One region of the Nocardioides sp. NPDC101246 genome, then DNA from elsewhere that is predicted to be linked to it. Evidence: riboswitches for the same ligand, from Rfam matches in the RefSeq annotation. Region 1 holds a riboswitch; the other holds the start of a gene.
The links. Region 1 has a riboswitch for S-adenosylmethionine ahead of thrC (threonine synthase). Riboswitches for the same ligand answer to the same signal wherever they lie in the genome.

Region 2: another riboswitch for S-adenosylmethionine. It lies ahead of ACIRON_RS12950 (aminotransferase class V-fold PLP-dependent enzyme); the one in region 1 lies ahead of thrC (threonine synthase).

What each region holds. Positions count from the first base shown of each region.
Region 1 covers NZ_JBIWNX010000013.1:17,475-25,206, reverse strand. Annotated here, with positions in the region: gene lon (endopeptidase La) at 1-139, shown strand, start outside; gene ACIRON_RS22355 (isochorismatase family protein) at 208-759, shown strand; gene ACIRON_RS22350 (GlxA family transcriptional regulator) at 756-1,667, shown strand; SAM riboswitch class I at 1,748-1,886, shown strand; gene thrC (threonine synthase) at 1,898-3,169, shown strand; gene ACIRON_RS22340 (SGNH/GDSL hydrolase family protein) at 3,303-4,196, shown strand; gene ACIRON_RS22335 (AMP-binding protein) at 4,215-5,843, opposite strand; gene ACIRON_RS22330 (AMP-binding protein) at 5,919-7,487, opposite strand; gene ACIRON_RS22325 (RNA polymerase sigma factor) at 7,505-7,732, opposite strand, start outside.
Region 2 covers NZ_JBIWNX010000006.1:163,541-171,272, reverse strand. Annotated here, with positions in the region: gene ACIRON_RS12955 (transglycosylase domain-containing protein) at 74-2,557, shown strand; SAM riboswitch class IV at 2,631-2,744, shown strand; gene ACIRON_RS12950 (aminotransferase class V-fold PLP-dependent enzyme) at 2,790-4,109, shown strand; gene ACIRON_RS12945 (biotin/lipoate A/B protein ligase family protein) at 4,288-5,343, shown strand; gene ACIRON_RS12940 (alpha/beta fold hydrolase) at 5,349-6,173, opposite strand; gene ACIRON_RS12935 (alpha/beta hydrolase) at 6,350-7,180, shown strand; gene ACIRON_RS12930 (MBL fold metallo-hydrolase) at 7,190-7,732, shown strand, end outside.

The DNA.
Region 1 (7,732 bases):
CGACCTGGACGAGGTGCCCGATGAGGTGAAGCAGGCGCTGAAGATCAACCTGGTCAGCGATGTCCGGGATGTCGTACGCGGCGCCCTGGCTCCCGCCGAGGGGGAGGCCACCAACGAGACCCCTGTGGTCGCTGCCTGACCGGATCGTTCCGGTTGCTGCCCGCTTGATGCCTCGTGCATCGAGCGGGCAGCTCGCACACTGGACACATGAGCAACCGAGCCCTTCTCGTCATCGACATCCAGGAATCCTTCCGTCAGCTGGACAAGTGGGAGCAGACCCTTCACCCCGACATCGCCGAGCGGGCCGAGAGGCTGTTGAGCCTCGCGCGCGCCGCGGGCGACCTGGTCGTCTGGGTGCTGCACACCGAGCCCGGCAGCGGCAACGCCTTCGACCCGGCCACCGGTCACGTGCGCTACCTCGACGGGCTCAGTGGCCCGAAGCCGGGCGAGGTCGAGGTCCGCAAGACCTCCCACAATGCCTTCACCACGACCAACCTGCAGCAGATCCTGACCGAGCACGGGATCACCGAGCTCCTGGTGTCCGGGATCCGCGCCGAGCAGTGCGTCGAGACCACCGCCCGGGTCGGGTCCGACCTCGGCTACCGGGTCACCTATGTCGCCGACGCGGTCACCACCGAGCCGCTGGGCGGGCTGTCGGCCGAAGAGGTCGTCGAGCGTACGAAACTCGTGCTCAGCGGCCGGTTCGCCGAGATCACGACCATCGCCGACTTGGAGGCCGTGACAGCATCTGTGGCATGAGCGCCGTCGTGTTCGTGCTGCTGCCCGGCGTACATCTGCTCGACCTCGCCGGGCCGGCACAGGCCTTCCACACCGCGGGCAACCTGGGGCACCCCTACGACCTCGTCTACGTCGCGGGTGCCGAGCCGGGGGAGGTGCTCTCGGCACAGGGGCTGCCTCTAGCGGCCCGCGGCGAGTGGCCCGATCTCGACCCCGGCGACCTGCTCCTGGTGCCGGGCTGGCGGGCGGCGTACGACCTCGTCGCCGGGCCCCGGCTCAGCCGCGAGACCGCCGAGCGGCTGCGCGCCCACCATGCGGCCGGGGGCGAGGTGGCGAGCGTCTGCGCCGGCGCTGACGCCCTTGGCCAGGCAGGTCTCCTCGACGGACGCCGCTGTACCACCCATCACGACCTCCAGGACGCGCTGTCCCGGCGCTATCCGATGGCCCGGGTGGTGCGCGACGTACTCTTCACCAGCGATGACCGGATCGTGACTTCGGCCGGTATCGCCAGCGGCATCGACCTGAGCCTTCATCTCCTCGCGATGCGCCACGGACCGGCGCTGGCGGCCCGGGTGGCCCGCGACATGGTCGTCTACGCGCGGCGCAACGGCGACCAGCCGCAGGAGAGCGTCCTGCTGCGCCACCGGAACCATCTCGACGACACCGTCCACCACGTGCAGGACGTCATCGACGCCCGGTTCGCCGAGCCGCTCCCGCTCGCCGGCCTCGCCGAGGGGGCGGGCGTGAGCGAGCGCACCCTGACCCGCGCCTTCGTGAGCGCGACGGGTCTCACGCCGCTCCGCTACCAGCAGGCTCTTCGCCGCGAGCGCGCCGACCACCTGCTCGCCGCGGGCACCACCATGGAGACGGCCGCCCGTGCGGTGGGGTTCGATGACGCCCGCATGCTGCGGCGTCTCCGTGCCCGCTGACTGTCCATATCGTGGACGCATGGTCCGCGGAGTGGAACCCGGGTGTGTTTGGCGGTTGATACCTGCCGTACGATCGCTACTGCTCATCGAGAGGGACTGAGGGAACGGCCCAGTGAAGTCCCGGCAACCGACCGCGAGCCTCCTCCCATGCCAGGGCGGGTAGCGGAGCAGGTGCTAATTCCGGCCCGGCGCGAGAGACGTGATCGGGGAAGATGAGGAGGAGGTTTCTCATGAGCGCTGTGACCACGGAGAAGAAGGCCCTGCGCGAGGGTGCGTTCGGCAACGCCTCGGCCCTGTCGTGCCGGGAGTGCGGCAACCAGGTCGAGCTCGGACCGCATTACGCCTGTCCGGAGTGTTTCGGGCCACTGGAGGTGGCCTATGACTTCCCGGCCGTGACCCGCGAGGAGATCGAGGACGGACCCCGCAACATCTGGCGCTACAAGGCGCTGCTGCCGGTGCCCGACGACATCGAGCAGAGCCCCAACACCGAGCCCGGCTTCACCCGGCTCCTGGACGCGAAGAACCTCGCCAAGGAGCTCGGCATCGAGAAGATCTGGGTGAAGGACGACTCGACCAACCCGACCAACTCCTTCAAGGACCGCGTGGTCGCCTGCGCGCTGAGTGCCGCCCGCGAGCTCGACGCCAAGGTCTTCGCCTGCCCGAGCACCGGCAACCTGGCCAACGCGGTGGCGGCGGCGGGCGCGCGGGCCGGCATCCCGACCGCGGTCTTCATCCCGAGCAACCTCGAGCAGCCCAAGCAGGTCAACTCCGCCGTCTTCACCGACAACCTGATCGCCGTCGACGGCAACTACGACGACGTCAACAAGCTCGCCCAGGAGATCGCCGCGGAAGAGGACGGCTGGGCGTTCGTGAACGTCAACGTACGTCCCTTCTACGCCGAGGGCTCCAAGACCCTCGGCTACGAGATCGCCGAGCAGCTCGGCTGGCGCCTGCCCGACCAGATCGTCATCCCGGTGGCCTCCGGATCCCAGCTGACCAAGGTCGACAAGGCCTTCAAGGAGCTGATCAAGCTCGGTCTGGTCGAGGAGAAGCCCTACCGGATCTTCGGCGCCCAGGCGACCGGATGCAACCCGGTCGCGACCGCGTTCAAGGCCGGCGTCGACGCCATCCGCCCGGTCAAGCCCGACACGATCGCCAAGTCGCTGGCCATCGGCAACCCCGCCGACGGCATCTACGTCCTCGACGCCACCCGCTCCTCCGGCGGCGCCGTCGAGGAGGTCACCGATGACGAGATCCGCGCCGCGATCGTGCTCCTGGCCCGCACCGAGGGCATCTTCACCGAGACCGCCGGCGGCACCACCCTCGCGGTCACCAAGAAGCTCGTCGAGACCGGCGCCCTCGACCCGAGCCTGGAGACGGTGATCATCAACACCGGCCACGGCCTCAAGACGCTCGACGCGATCAGCGGCATCGTCGGCCCCCGCGCCACCATCGCCCCCAACTACGACGCCTTCGAGGACGCCGGGCTCTCCCAGGCTTAGGGCTGTTCCTTCGGCAAGGTATGCAGACGAAGGCTCACATCCCCTGCGGAGCTCCGCAGGAGATGTGGCCCTTGACCTGCATACCGTGATGAAGGAACCCCGCGTTCACCTACGTGCGCTACAGATAAGGAATGTGAGCAGCGCGAAGACGAGTGAAGAGGCCAGGTGGCTCGGCATGGTCGCCGCCACCGCGGGAGTCGCCGGCGCAGTCGGTGTGGTGGGGGCAGCCGCAGGTGCCGGGTTCGTGACGTTGCTGAAGAGACAGGCGGCGCACGCGCGCGACGTGATCGGCAAGCCGCTCGGCGAGGAGGCGATCTACGCCGACAAGGTCTACAAGAAGACCTACAGCGGTACGCCGGTGGAGCTCCTCGTCCTCGGCGACTCGATCGCCGCCGGACTCGGTGCGGAGACCAGGGGTGGCACCCTCGGCGCACGGCTGGCCAAGGGAACGGCGAAGGCCCTGCAGCGGCCGGTGCGGCTGCGTACGGCCGCGGTGGTCGGGGCGGAGACCTCGATGGTTCCCGCCCAGCTCGAGTCGCTGCCTGAGACCTACCGACCCGACGTCGCGGTGGTCATCGTCGGCGGCAACGACGTCACCCACCGGGTACCGCAGAAGGATTCCACCCGGGTGCTGGGAGAGGTCATCGACGCCCTGCGGGAACGCGGCGCCGAGGTGGTGGTCGGGACCTGCCCCGACGTCGGTGCGGTCCGACCGCTGCCGCAGCCGCTGCGCTCGCTCGGGCGCAGGATCGCCAAGCAGCTGGCAGACGGGCAGCGGGAGACCGCGCTGGCCAAGGGCGCCCACGTCGTCTCGCTCTCCGAGGTCGTCGGCCCGTTCTTCATCACGAACCCCGACGAGATGTTCGCGATCGACCACTTCCATCCCAGCGCGATGGGCTACAAGCGCACCGCGAAGGCGATGCTGCCCTCCGTCCTCGCCGCGCTGGGGCAGGTCGAGCGGGTCCCGTTCGGCCACCACCTGCCCGAGGCCGTGGACGTCACCGAGGGGCGCCCCAGCGAGAGCTGAGGCGCCCCTCGGTGCGGCCTACGCGCCGGTCTCGGCCTCGGCGTCGTCCTCGTCCGGGCCCCTCCCGCCACTACCGAGCCCGCCGGTGCTGAGCATGTCGGCGGTGAGGCCGGTGGCGGCGCGGTAGTCGACGGTCCCCGCAGGCGTACGCGGCACCGCGTCGACGAGCAGGACGAGCTTGGGCTCGTGCGACTCCCCGAGTAGGTCGCGGGAGTGCTTGCGCAGGTCGGCGGCGGTCGTCGCCGACGACGGAGCCAGCTGCACCAGCGCCGCTACCTGCTGGCCCCAGCGCGGGTGAGGCATGCCGAAGACTGCGGCGTCGACGACGTCGCCGTGGGCGAGGAGCACGCCCTCGATGGTCTCGGGGTGGATCTCGAGGTCACCGGTGCGTACGAGCGTGGCGGCCCTGCCGAGCAGTGTGATCGAGCCGTCGTGCTCGCGACGGGCGAGGTCGCCGGGGAAGGTCCAGCGCCGGTTGTCGATCAGCTTGATCGCGGTGGCCGAGCGGGCGTTGTCCTTGTAGTAGCCGAGGGCCGAGGGGCCGGAGCGGGCCAGCAGGCCCTCGACGCCGGGAGCCGCCGGGGTGAGGTCGGGGTTGAAGACCTCCACCTCCGGGCCGACCATGAACCGTGCCTCGCCGGGCGCGAGCGGGGAGCCGTCGTCGGCGCGGGAGCCGGTGACGCCGGTCTCCAGCGTGCCGTAGGAGTCGACGATGACCCGGCGGGCGAACGCGTTGCGCAGGACCCCGAGGACGTTCTCGGAGAGCGGCGCCGCGGTGTTGGAGACACCGGCGAGCGAGCGCAGCGGCCAGCGTTTCTTGCCGACCAGCCGCGCCGCCGCGACCGGCCGCGCCTGGGCGTCGCCCAGCAGCGTGATCGCGGTCGCGCCGGCCTGCTCGGCGAGGTCGAGGAACGCCTCGGCGGAGAAGGTGGGCGAGGTGTCGAGCACCGCGGTGCCACCGGCGACCAGCGCCCGCAGGAGCAGTAGCTGGCTCTGCCCGTGCAGCAGCGGACCGCCGGCGAGCAGGACGACACCCGAGTCGCGAGCGGCCGCCTCGGCGGCGAGGCCCTCGACCGACGGGATCGGCGCGTTGCGGCGGACCGTGTTCAGCGCGGCCCAGATCAGGTCCTCCTGGCGCCAGACCGCACCCTTCGGGGTGCCCGTGGTGCCGGTGGTGAAGATGATGTGCCAGTCACCGGGCGTACGTCCGACGGTCGGCCGCTCCTTGGACGCCGCGGCGACCTTGGCGTCGTAGTCGGGGCCGAGGACGACCCGGTGGTCCAGCTTCAGGTCGAGCTCGTCGAGGTCGTCGGTGAACTCGGGGGAGACGATGGCCGCGACGCAGTCGGTGGCGGCGTACGTCCGGGCGAGCTCGTCGCGCCGGTAGGCGTGGTTGATGTTGACCGGGATCGTGCGGGCCTTGAGGCATCCGTAGAGCGCGTCGACCCACTCGATCCGGTTGGTCGCGTGGACGGCGACCTGGGCACCAGGCTCGAGGCCGACGCTCAGCAGGTGGTTGGCCAGGCGCGTGGCACGCTCGTCGATCTCGGCGTAGGAGTAGGCGCGGTCGGTGGTGACGACAGCCGTGCGATCAGGGATCGCATCGGCCATCGCCTCCAGGATGTCGGGCAGTGTGAGGGGGATCACGGCGGACACAGAGACGTAGGCTTTCCAGGGGTAGGGCCGTACGGCAACCGAACCGTACGTCGGATCAGCCGGTCGTCACCTACGCGCCTCGAGCAGCTCGGCAGCGACCGTAGCGCTCGCACGATAGTCCACCTTGCTCACGGGCGTGCGAGGGACTCGCTCCACGAGCAGGATGTCCTTGGGCACCTTGTAGGCGGAGATGAGGCTGCGGCAGTGCTCCCGCAGCGCGTCGTCCGAGGTCGTGGCGCCCTCGCGGAGCTGCACGAGAGCGGTCACCTGCTGGCCCCAGCGCTCGTGCGGGGTGCCGACGACCGCGGTGTCGAAGACGTCGGCGTGACGCAGCAGGACCGCCTCGACCTCCTCGGGGAAGACCTTCTCGCCGCCGGTGTTGATGCAGCCCGAGCCGCGGCCCAGGACGGTGATCGAGCCGTCCTCCTCGCGCCGCGCGAAGTCGCCGGGGATCGACCAGCGCTGCCCGTCGATCTCCTTGAACGTCGCCGCGGTCTTGGCCGGGTCATTGTAGTAGCCCAGCGGGATCGACCCGGTGCGCGCGAGCATCCCGGTCTCGCCCGGGGCGCACGGCGACAGGTCGGTGTCGAAGACCTGTACGTCGATCCCGACCTGGAACTTCGGCGCGGCCTGCGCGCCCTCGTTGCCCTCGTCGACCTGCATGCCGGTCGCTCCGGACTCCGAGGCGCCGTAGGAGTCGAGGATGTAGCGGCCCGGCAGTGCCTCCCGGAGCTGGGTGCGAACCCCCGCGGAGAGCGGGGCGGCGCCGTTGGAGACCGCGAACAGGCTGCTCAGGTCCCAGCGCTCGGGCTCGCGCAGGATCGCCTCGGCCACCGGGCGCCCCATCGCGTCGCCGAGGAAGGTGAGCGAGTTGACCCCGGCCGCCTGGACGAGGTCCAGGATGCTCTCGGGTGACCAGGTCGGCTCTGTGAAGAGCGCGACCGTGCAGCCGCCGACATGGCCGTTGCCCATGATCCACTGGCTGCCGCCGTGCATCATCGGGCCGCACGCCAGCAGCACCATCGGTGTCTCCTGTGCCGCCGCCTCCTGGGCGAGCTGCTCGACGGTGTCGAACGGCGCCCCGAACCGGCTCGCGTTCATCGCGGCCCGGATGATGTCCTCCTGGCGCCACACGACGCCCTTCGGCATCCCGGTGGTGCCGCCGGTGAAGATCACGTAGCGGTCGTCGGGGCTGCGCTCGATGTCGGGCCGCTCCTTCGACGCGGCGGCGACCGCGGCGTCGTACTCCTCGCCCAGCACCAGCGTGGGGATGCCCAGGCCGAGCGCGGCGACCGCCTCGACGTGCTCCGGTCCGATGATCGCGGCGACCACGTCGGAGCTGCGGTAGAGGTGGTCGAGCTCGTCGTGGAGGTACTTGTGGTTGATGTTGATCGGGACCGCCCGTGCCTTCATGCACCCGTAGAAGGCGTCGACCCACTCGATCCGGTTGCGGGAGTGGACGGCGACGTGGTCGCCGGGCTTGATGCCCTGCCCGAGGAGGTGGTTGGCCAGCCTGGTCGCGCGCTCGTCGACCTCGGCGAAGCTGTAGGCGTGTTCCATGGTGAACACGGCGGTGCGGTCGGGGATGGCGTCGGCCATCGCCTCGAGGATGTCAGGGAGAGTGATCGGGGTCACATCACCGAGTGTCGCAACTAGAACGTGTTCTCGTCTAGCGATTGGCTCAAAACTTCCAGGGCGTCCCGTCGTCGGCCGAGATCGGCTCGCTCCGGTCCGTGCGCGCAGAGAGCGATGGCCTCCGCGTAGGCGTCGATCGCCTCGAGGTGACGCCCCGACCGCTCCAGCAGCTGCGCCCGTACGGCAGGCAGCCGGTGTCCCGGCAGGGCGACCGAGTCGAGCGCCTTCAGCCCGGCCTCAGTGCC
Region 2 (7,732 bases), on a different contig from region 1:
CGGCCTCCGTTGTCATACCCACCCGGGTAGGATCAACGGCCGCCGCAATCAGTCGCCTAGGTCAGGTGGAGCAATGGAACACCGGAGCGCCGAGCCTCCGAAGGGTCCGACCGGTCCGCCGCCGTCCTGGCGACCGCCTCCGCCGCCTGCCGCGCAGGCTCCTCGGATCATGCCCGAGCCGCCTCGCGCGGTGCCCAGCCGACCGGGTGCGCGTCGGGCGGATCCCAAGCCGTCCGTGGCCCGCGACTGGCTCGCCAAGCTCGAGCCGGCCAAGGCCTGGGCGGCCGAGAAGTGGGCCAACCGGAGCGCCGGATCCGGGAGCACCGGATCCAGGAGTGCTGGCGGCCGTCCACCGGCCACGACCTGGCGCCGCTGGGGGAAGGTCACGGCGAAGGTGGTGCTGGTCGGGTTCTTGGCCATCGCCTTGATCGGCTCGGTCGCGGCCATCGTGTCCTACAACCGGATCGCGGTGCCGGACCCGAACGCCGCCTTCGAGGTCGAGTCGTCCTTCGTCTACTACAGCAACGCCAAGACCGAGCTCGGCCGCTACCAAGATGGTGACCAGAACCGGATCAAGCTCGACTCCGACGAGATCCCCGATCTGGTCAAGCACGCCGTGGTCGCCGCGGAGGACCGTACGTTCTACGAGAACAGCGGCGTCGACCTCAAGGGCATCGTCCGGACCGCCTTCACCAACACCACCGAGGGCACCTCCGGCGGTGCGTCCACGATCACCCAGCAGTACGTCAAGAACTACTACCTCAGCTCCGAGTACTCCTACTCGCGCAAGCTGAAGGAAGCGGTCATCGCCCTGAAGCTGACCCGGCAGAAGAGCAAGGACCAGATCCTCACCGACTATCTCAACACGATCTACTTCAACCGCGGCGCCTACGGCATCGAGGCGGCCGCGAAGGCCTACTTCGCGAAGCCCACCAAGGACCTCTCCCTGCAGGAGACCGCGGCGCTGGCGGCGATCCTCAACAACCCGGCCGGCTTCGACCCGGCCAGCAGCACCTTCCGCGGTGAGGAGAAGCTGCTCGGCCGCTACCAGTACGTCCTCTCCGGCATGGTCGACCTCGGCTACCTGAAGCAGGCCGACGCCGACAAGGTGAAGGAGAAGCTGCCGAAGTTCCCCACGAAGACCGTGCCGAGCCGGCTCGGCGGCCAGCGTGGCCACGCGCTCACCATGATCAAGGCCGAGTTGCTCGGCCTGAAGGGCGCCGACGGCAAGCCGCTGTTCACCGAGGAGGAGATCGACAGCGGTGGTCTGCGGATCACCTCCACCCTGTCGACGAAGGTGATGAAGGCGTCGGCCTCGGCGGCCAAGACCGTGAAGCCGAAGAACCGGAAGGCGTACGTCAAGGGCGACCCGGACCAGAAGAACGCCCTGCACGTGGCGACCGCCTCGGTCGACGTCGGGTCCGGTGCGCTGCTCGGCTTCTACGGTGGCCAGGACTACCTCGACAGCCAGCACAACTGGGCCGCGACCGGCGGTCACGCCGGGTCGACGATGAAGGCCTTCGCCACCGCCGCGGCGATCTCGAAGGGCTACTCGCTGAAGTCGACCTGGGCGGGTGACTCGCCGTTCACGACCTACACCGGGCAGGAGGTCGTCAATGAGGGTGAGCAGGCCGGGATCGCGGACGGGATGGACTACGGCCAGCACATCACCATGCTCAAGGCGATGGAGCAGTCGGTGAACACGGCCTACATCGACATGACCGAGTCGATGGGTGGCCCCGAGGAGGGCCGCAAGGCGATCTACGACACCGCGGTCGCCGCGGGGGTCGCGCCGGCGAAGGCGAACCCGAAGTTCCCCGGGATCCCCAGCACCACCACCGACTTCGACCACAAGACCGACGACCGGATCGCCCTCGGCCGTGCCAACGTCAGCCCCATCAACATGGCCAACGCCTACGCCACGATCGCCGACGGCGGCTACCGCCACGACGTGCACGTGGTGAAGAAGGTCCGCGACCGCGCCGGCAACGTCCTCTACAGCTGGAACGGCCGCAAGAACGCCCGCCACGCGATCTCCGAGGACGTCGCCGCCGACGTGACGTACGCGATGCAGGGCGTGGTGCAGAGCGGCTCCGGCCAGAAGGCGCAGAGCATCGGCCGGCCGGTGGCCGGCAAGACCGGCACCGGCACCTGCACCACCGCGCAGTACGTCTGCTCGTCCTGGTTCGTCGGGTTCACCCCGCAGATCGCCACCGCCGTGCGCTACTCGCGCGGCAACGGCGAGGGGAAGCTCGACGGCGGCTGGATGCCCTCCTACTTCGGCGCGGACTATCCCACCGAGACCTGGGCGGCCATCATGGCGGACGCCATGGAGGGCAAGGAGGTCGAGAACTTCCCCGAACCCGTCTACGTCGACGGCCAGGATCCCGAGTCCGGCCACGAGGAGGAGCTGATCGCTCCGCCGGCTCCGCCGGCTCCGCCCGCACCGCCGGAGGAGGACGACGGCGAGGAGTGCGACCCGGTCTCGGAGTTCTTCGGCACCTGCGACAACGGGAACGGCAACGGCAACGGAAACCCCTGGGAGGGGCGTCCGTGATCTGAGACGCGTGCCCACCGATCGAGATGACGAGTTGGTGGGCGCGTCCGGTCTCGGGCAGGATCTTCGCGAAGGTCACGACTGCCAGCGCTAAGCCCCGGCTTGCTGGCGGGCAACCCTCCCACGCGGTGGGGTGCTCCGGGTGACGACCAGGCCCTCGCCGAGGTGGCGCGGGCAAGCGCGTGCTTCGCCGGGCAGCCCTGGGGGAGCCATGACCCCGAAGGGTGCCCCCATGTCCCTGCTTCCTCTCGTCGGCTCGAAGACTCAGGTCCCGCTGCTGGACGGAACGACCACGACGTACGCCAACCTCGATGTGGCCGCGTCGGCGCCGGCGCTGCAGAGCGTGGCCGACCGGGTGGCCGAGGTCCTGCCCTGGTACGCCTCGGTCCACCGTGGCGCCGGCTACCTGTCCCAGGTCTCGACCGCGCTCTACGAGGAGTCGCGCGCGACCATCGGCGCCTACGTCGGAGCGCGCGAGGACGACGTCACCGTCATCACCCGCAACACCACCGACGCGGTGAACCTGCTGGCGGGCTGCGTACCGGGCCGGGTGCTCGTCCTCGACATCGAGCACCACGCCAACCTGCTCCCGTGGCGCCGTGTCGGTGCCGGCGTCACCGTGGTCGCGGGCAGGGACACCCTCGCCGGCACCATCGACGCCCTCGCCGGCGAGCTGGCCCGCGACAGCTTCGCCCTGGTCGCGATCACCGGTGCCTCCAACGTCACCGGCGAGGCGCTGCCGGTCGGCGAGATCGTCACCCTGGCCCACGCCCACGGTGCCCGGGTCCTCGTCGACGGTGCCCAGCTGCTGGCCCACCGGCACTTCTCGCTGGCCGCGACCGGTGCCGACTACGTCGCCTTCTCCGGCCACAAGCTCTACGCGCCCTACGGCGCCGGCGCCCTGGTCGGGCGTCGCGACTGGCTCGACGTCGGCACTCCCTACCTCGCCGGGGGAGGGGCGGTCGACGACGTCGAGGTGGGCGAGACCACGTGGCAGCCCGCGCCCGCGCGCCACGAGGGCGGCTCGCCCAACGTCATCGGCGCCGCCGCGCTGGCCGCGGCATGTACGACTCTCGGCGGTCTCGCGGCCGCCGACCTGGACCGCCACGAGGCATCACTGAGGGGGCGCCTCGTGGCCGGCCTGTCCGCGCTCGACGGAGTCGAGGTGATCCGGTTGTGGCCCGACTCCGACGAGCCGGTCGGGGTCGTCACCTTCACGGTCGACGGCATCGAGCCCGGCCACGTCGCGGCCTACCTCTCCGCCGAGCACGGCCTGGGCGTACGCGATGGCCGCTTCTGCGCCCAGCCGCTCCTCAAGCGCCTCGGGCTCACCGCCGGCGCGGTCCGCGCGAGCATCGGCATCGGCACCTCGCTCGCCGACGTGGACCGGCTGGTGGCCGGCGTACGGTCCCTGCTCGCCGGTCACGTCCGGGGCGACTACGTCCTCACCGACGGAGCCTGGACGCTGGCCGAGGACCCCCGCCTGCTCGTCGGCCCTGCCGGACTGACCCGTCTGGCCGACACCGCCGGCTCCTGCGGCGCCGCCGTCTGAAGCAACCCTGCCGAGGCGTCAGGTAGGTCGGCCGAGGCGTCAGCTGCGTCGGCCGAGTGGGCAGCGAGTGACGTCTCGATCGACGGGAGTGACGTCTCGATCGACGGGAGTGACGTCTCGGCCGACGGGAGCGACGTCTCGGCGGGATGAATCGTCGCGTTCACGGTGTTGAGAAGATGTGAGCGAACGAGTGCATGGCGAGCGGAAGGTACGCGGCGGCAAGCTGGTCGTCGTCGACGCGACGGTCTCCGCTGACACGATCGACGATGTGGTCCTCTCGGGCGACTTCTTCCTGGAACCCGACGAGGCGCTGGCGTGGCTGACCGCGGCGCTGGAGGGGCAATCGGTCGACGTGTCCCTCGACCGGCTGACCGCGGACCTCGACGCCGCGGCCCGTGATGCCGAGCTGGTCGGCTTCGGGACCCGCGACATCGCCCTGACGGTGCTGCGCGCGCTGGGCAGGGCCACGACCTGGGACGACCTCGACCTCGAGATCGTCGAGACCGGCCCGCTGTCGCCGACGATGCAGATGGCGCTCGACGAGATCATCGTCCGCCAGGTCGCCGAGGGCCGCCGCGCCCCCAATCTGAGGTTCTGGGACTGGGCCGGCAGCGCGGTCGTGATCGGCAGCTACCAGTCCCTCACCAACGAGGTCGACGAAGCCGCCGCCGAGCGGCACGGCATCGAGGTCGTACGCCGCATCTCCGGCGGCGGCGCGATGTTCGTCGAGCCGGGCAACACCATCACCTACAGCCTCGCCGTGCCCGACACGCTCGTGGCCGGCATGACCTTCCAGGAGTCGTACGCCTTCCTCGACGAGTGGGTGCTGCGCGGCCTGCGCAGCGTCGGCATCGAGGCCGCCTACGCCGGTCTGAACGACATCGCCTCCCCGGTCGGCAAGATCGCCGGCGCCGCGCAGAAGCGGATCCCGGGCGGCGTCCTGCACCACGTCACGATGGCCTACGACATCGACGCCGACAAGATGCTCGAGGTGCTCCGAATCGGCCGGGAGAAGATGTCCGACAAGGGCACCCGGAGCGCGGCCAAGCGGGTCGACCCGATCCGTTCCCAGACCGGGCTGAGCCGCGAGAAGGTCATCGACGCGCTGCTCGCGGAGTTCGAGCAGAGCTTCGGCGCGGCGTACGTCGGCCTCGACCAGGCCACGATCGAGGAGGCCGCGGCGCTGGTCGAGAGCAAGCACGGGACCCCGGCCTGGCGTGCGAGGGTGCCGTAGGCGGCTCAGCGGTCGATGAAGGCCAGCAGGTCGGCGTGCAGGCGATCGCGATCGGTGTCGGGGAGGGCATGGCTGGAACCCTCGTAGACCTTCAGCTCCGCGCCGTCGATCAGCTCGACCGAGCGGCGGCCCCCGACCTCGATCGGCACGATCTGGTCGTCGTCGCCGTGCACGACCAGCGTCGGCACGTCGATCTTGGCCAGGTCGGGCCGGAAGTCGGTGGCGGAGAAGGCGGCGATGCACTCGTAGGCGCCACGGTGCCCGGAGGCCATGCCCTGGAGCCAGAAGGCGTCGCGGAAGCCCTGCGGGACGTCGCCGTTCCGGTTGTGCCCGAAGAACGGTCCGTCGGCCAGGTCGCGGTAGAGCTGGGCCCGGTTGGCCAGCTCCCCGGCCCGGATCTCGTCGAAGACCTCGACGGGTAGCCCCTCGGGGTTGTCCTCGGTCCGCAGCATGAGCGGCGGCACCGCCGAGACCAGGGCGAGCCCGGTGACGCGGCCGGTGCCGTGCCGCCCGACGTACCTGACGATCTCGCCGCCGCCCGTCGAGTGCCCGACGAGGGTGAGGTCGCGCAGGTCGAGCGCGTCGATCAGGCAGGCGAGGTCGTCGGCGTAGGTGTCCATCTCGTTGCCGGACCAGGTCTGGCTGGAGCGGCCGTGGCCCCGGCGGTCGTGGGCGACGGCTCGGTGGCCGTGCTGCGCGAGGAAGAGCGCGGTGGCCTCCCAGGCGTCGGAGTTGAGCGGCCAGCCATGGCTGAGCAGCACGGGGCTTCCGCTGACGCCCCAGTCCTTGTAGAAGATCTGGGCGCCGTCGTCGGCGGTGATGTAGGGCATCGGCTTCCTCCCACGGTCGGTTGGGATCTGTCCTGACGAGCCTCACGCAGCGCCCCGGCCCGGCGGACCACGTGGACCGCGTAGTCCCGCGGGACTACGCGTCGTACGTGGTCCGGACGCATCGCGCCTCGATGGACGATCGGAGTCCCAGCCCAGCATGAGAGAGGGAACCTGACATGAGCACCCCGGACACCATCGTTCTGGTCCACGGCTTCTGGGTCACACCCCGGTCGTGGGAACACTGGAAGGCCCGGTACGAGGCCAAGGGCTTCACCGTGCACACCCCCGCCTACCCCGGCTTCGAGGTCGAGGTCGAGGCCCTCCGCGAAGACCCGACCCCGATCGCGGACCTCACCCTGGAGGCGATCGTCTCCCACCTGGAGGCCTTCCTCGACACGCTCGACACCGCACCGATCCTCATGGGCCACTCGGCCGGCGGGGCGTTCACGCAGGTCGTGATGGACCACGGCTACGGCGCCGCGGGAGTCGTCCTCAACTCCGCTCCGACCGAGGGCGTCCGGGCCACGCCGTGGAGCCAGCTGCGCTCGGTCTTCCCGGTGCTCAAGAACCCGGCCAACCACCACCGCGCTGTCGGGTTCGACGCCGAGCAGTGGAGGTACGCCTTCACGAACACCTACACCGAGGAGGAGTCGGCGGCCTTCTACGAGCGCTACCACATCCCGGCTTCGGGCCGGGTCCTGTTCGACTCCGTGCTGGCGAACTTCCAGCCCGGTCACCAGGGTGCCTGGGTCGACTTCAAGAACGCCGACCGCGCGCCGCTGCTGTTCCTGTCCGGGTCCGAGGACCACATCATGCCGCCGTCGGTGCAGGCCTCGAACGTCAAGCACTACCAGGGCGAGGGAACCGTCACCGAGCACGAGACGTACGAGGGCCGGCCGCATCTGATGGTGGCCGGTCCGGGGTGGGAGGGGATCGCCGATCACGCGCTGGAGTGGGCGCTCTCCCACACCGGGCAGCAGGACGCCACCGAGCCCAGCGCCTCCTGAGTCCGCGCGATGGACCTCACCCTCACGCACGTCGGAGGACCGACGACGCTCCTCGAGGTCGCCGGGTGGAGGATCCTGACCGACCCGACCTTCGACGCCCCCGGCCGGACGTACAGGTTCGGCTGGGGTACGTCCTCCCGGAAGACCGCGGGCCCTGCGGTCCTCGCCTCCGAGATCGGCCCCGTCGACGCCGTCCTGCTCACCCACGACCATCACGCCGACAACCTCGACGACGCCGGCCGGGCGCTGCTGCCAGGTGCCGGGGTCGTGGCCACCACCGCCTCGGGCGCGGTCAGGCTCTCCAGGTCGCGCCTGGTCCGGGCGGTCAGGGGTCTGCGGCCGTGGCAGAGCACGGAGCTGCACGCGCCGGGCCGTCCGAGGGTCACGGTGACCGCGACTCCCGCGCGTCACGGTTTCCTCGGCAGCCGACCGATCGTCGGCGACGTCATCGGCTTCTCGCTGACCTGGGAGGGGCAGCAGCACGGAGCCGTCTGGATCTCGGGAGACACCGTGCTCTACGGCGGTCTCCGCGAGGTCGCGACCCGGGTCGAC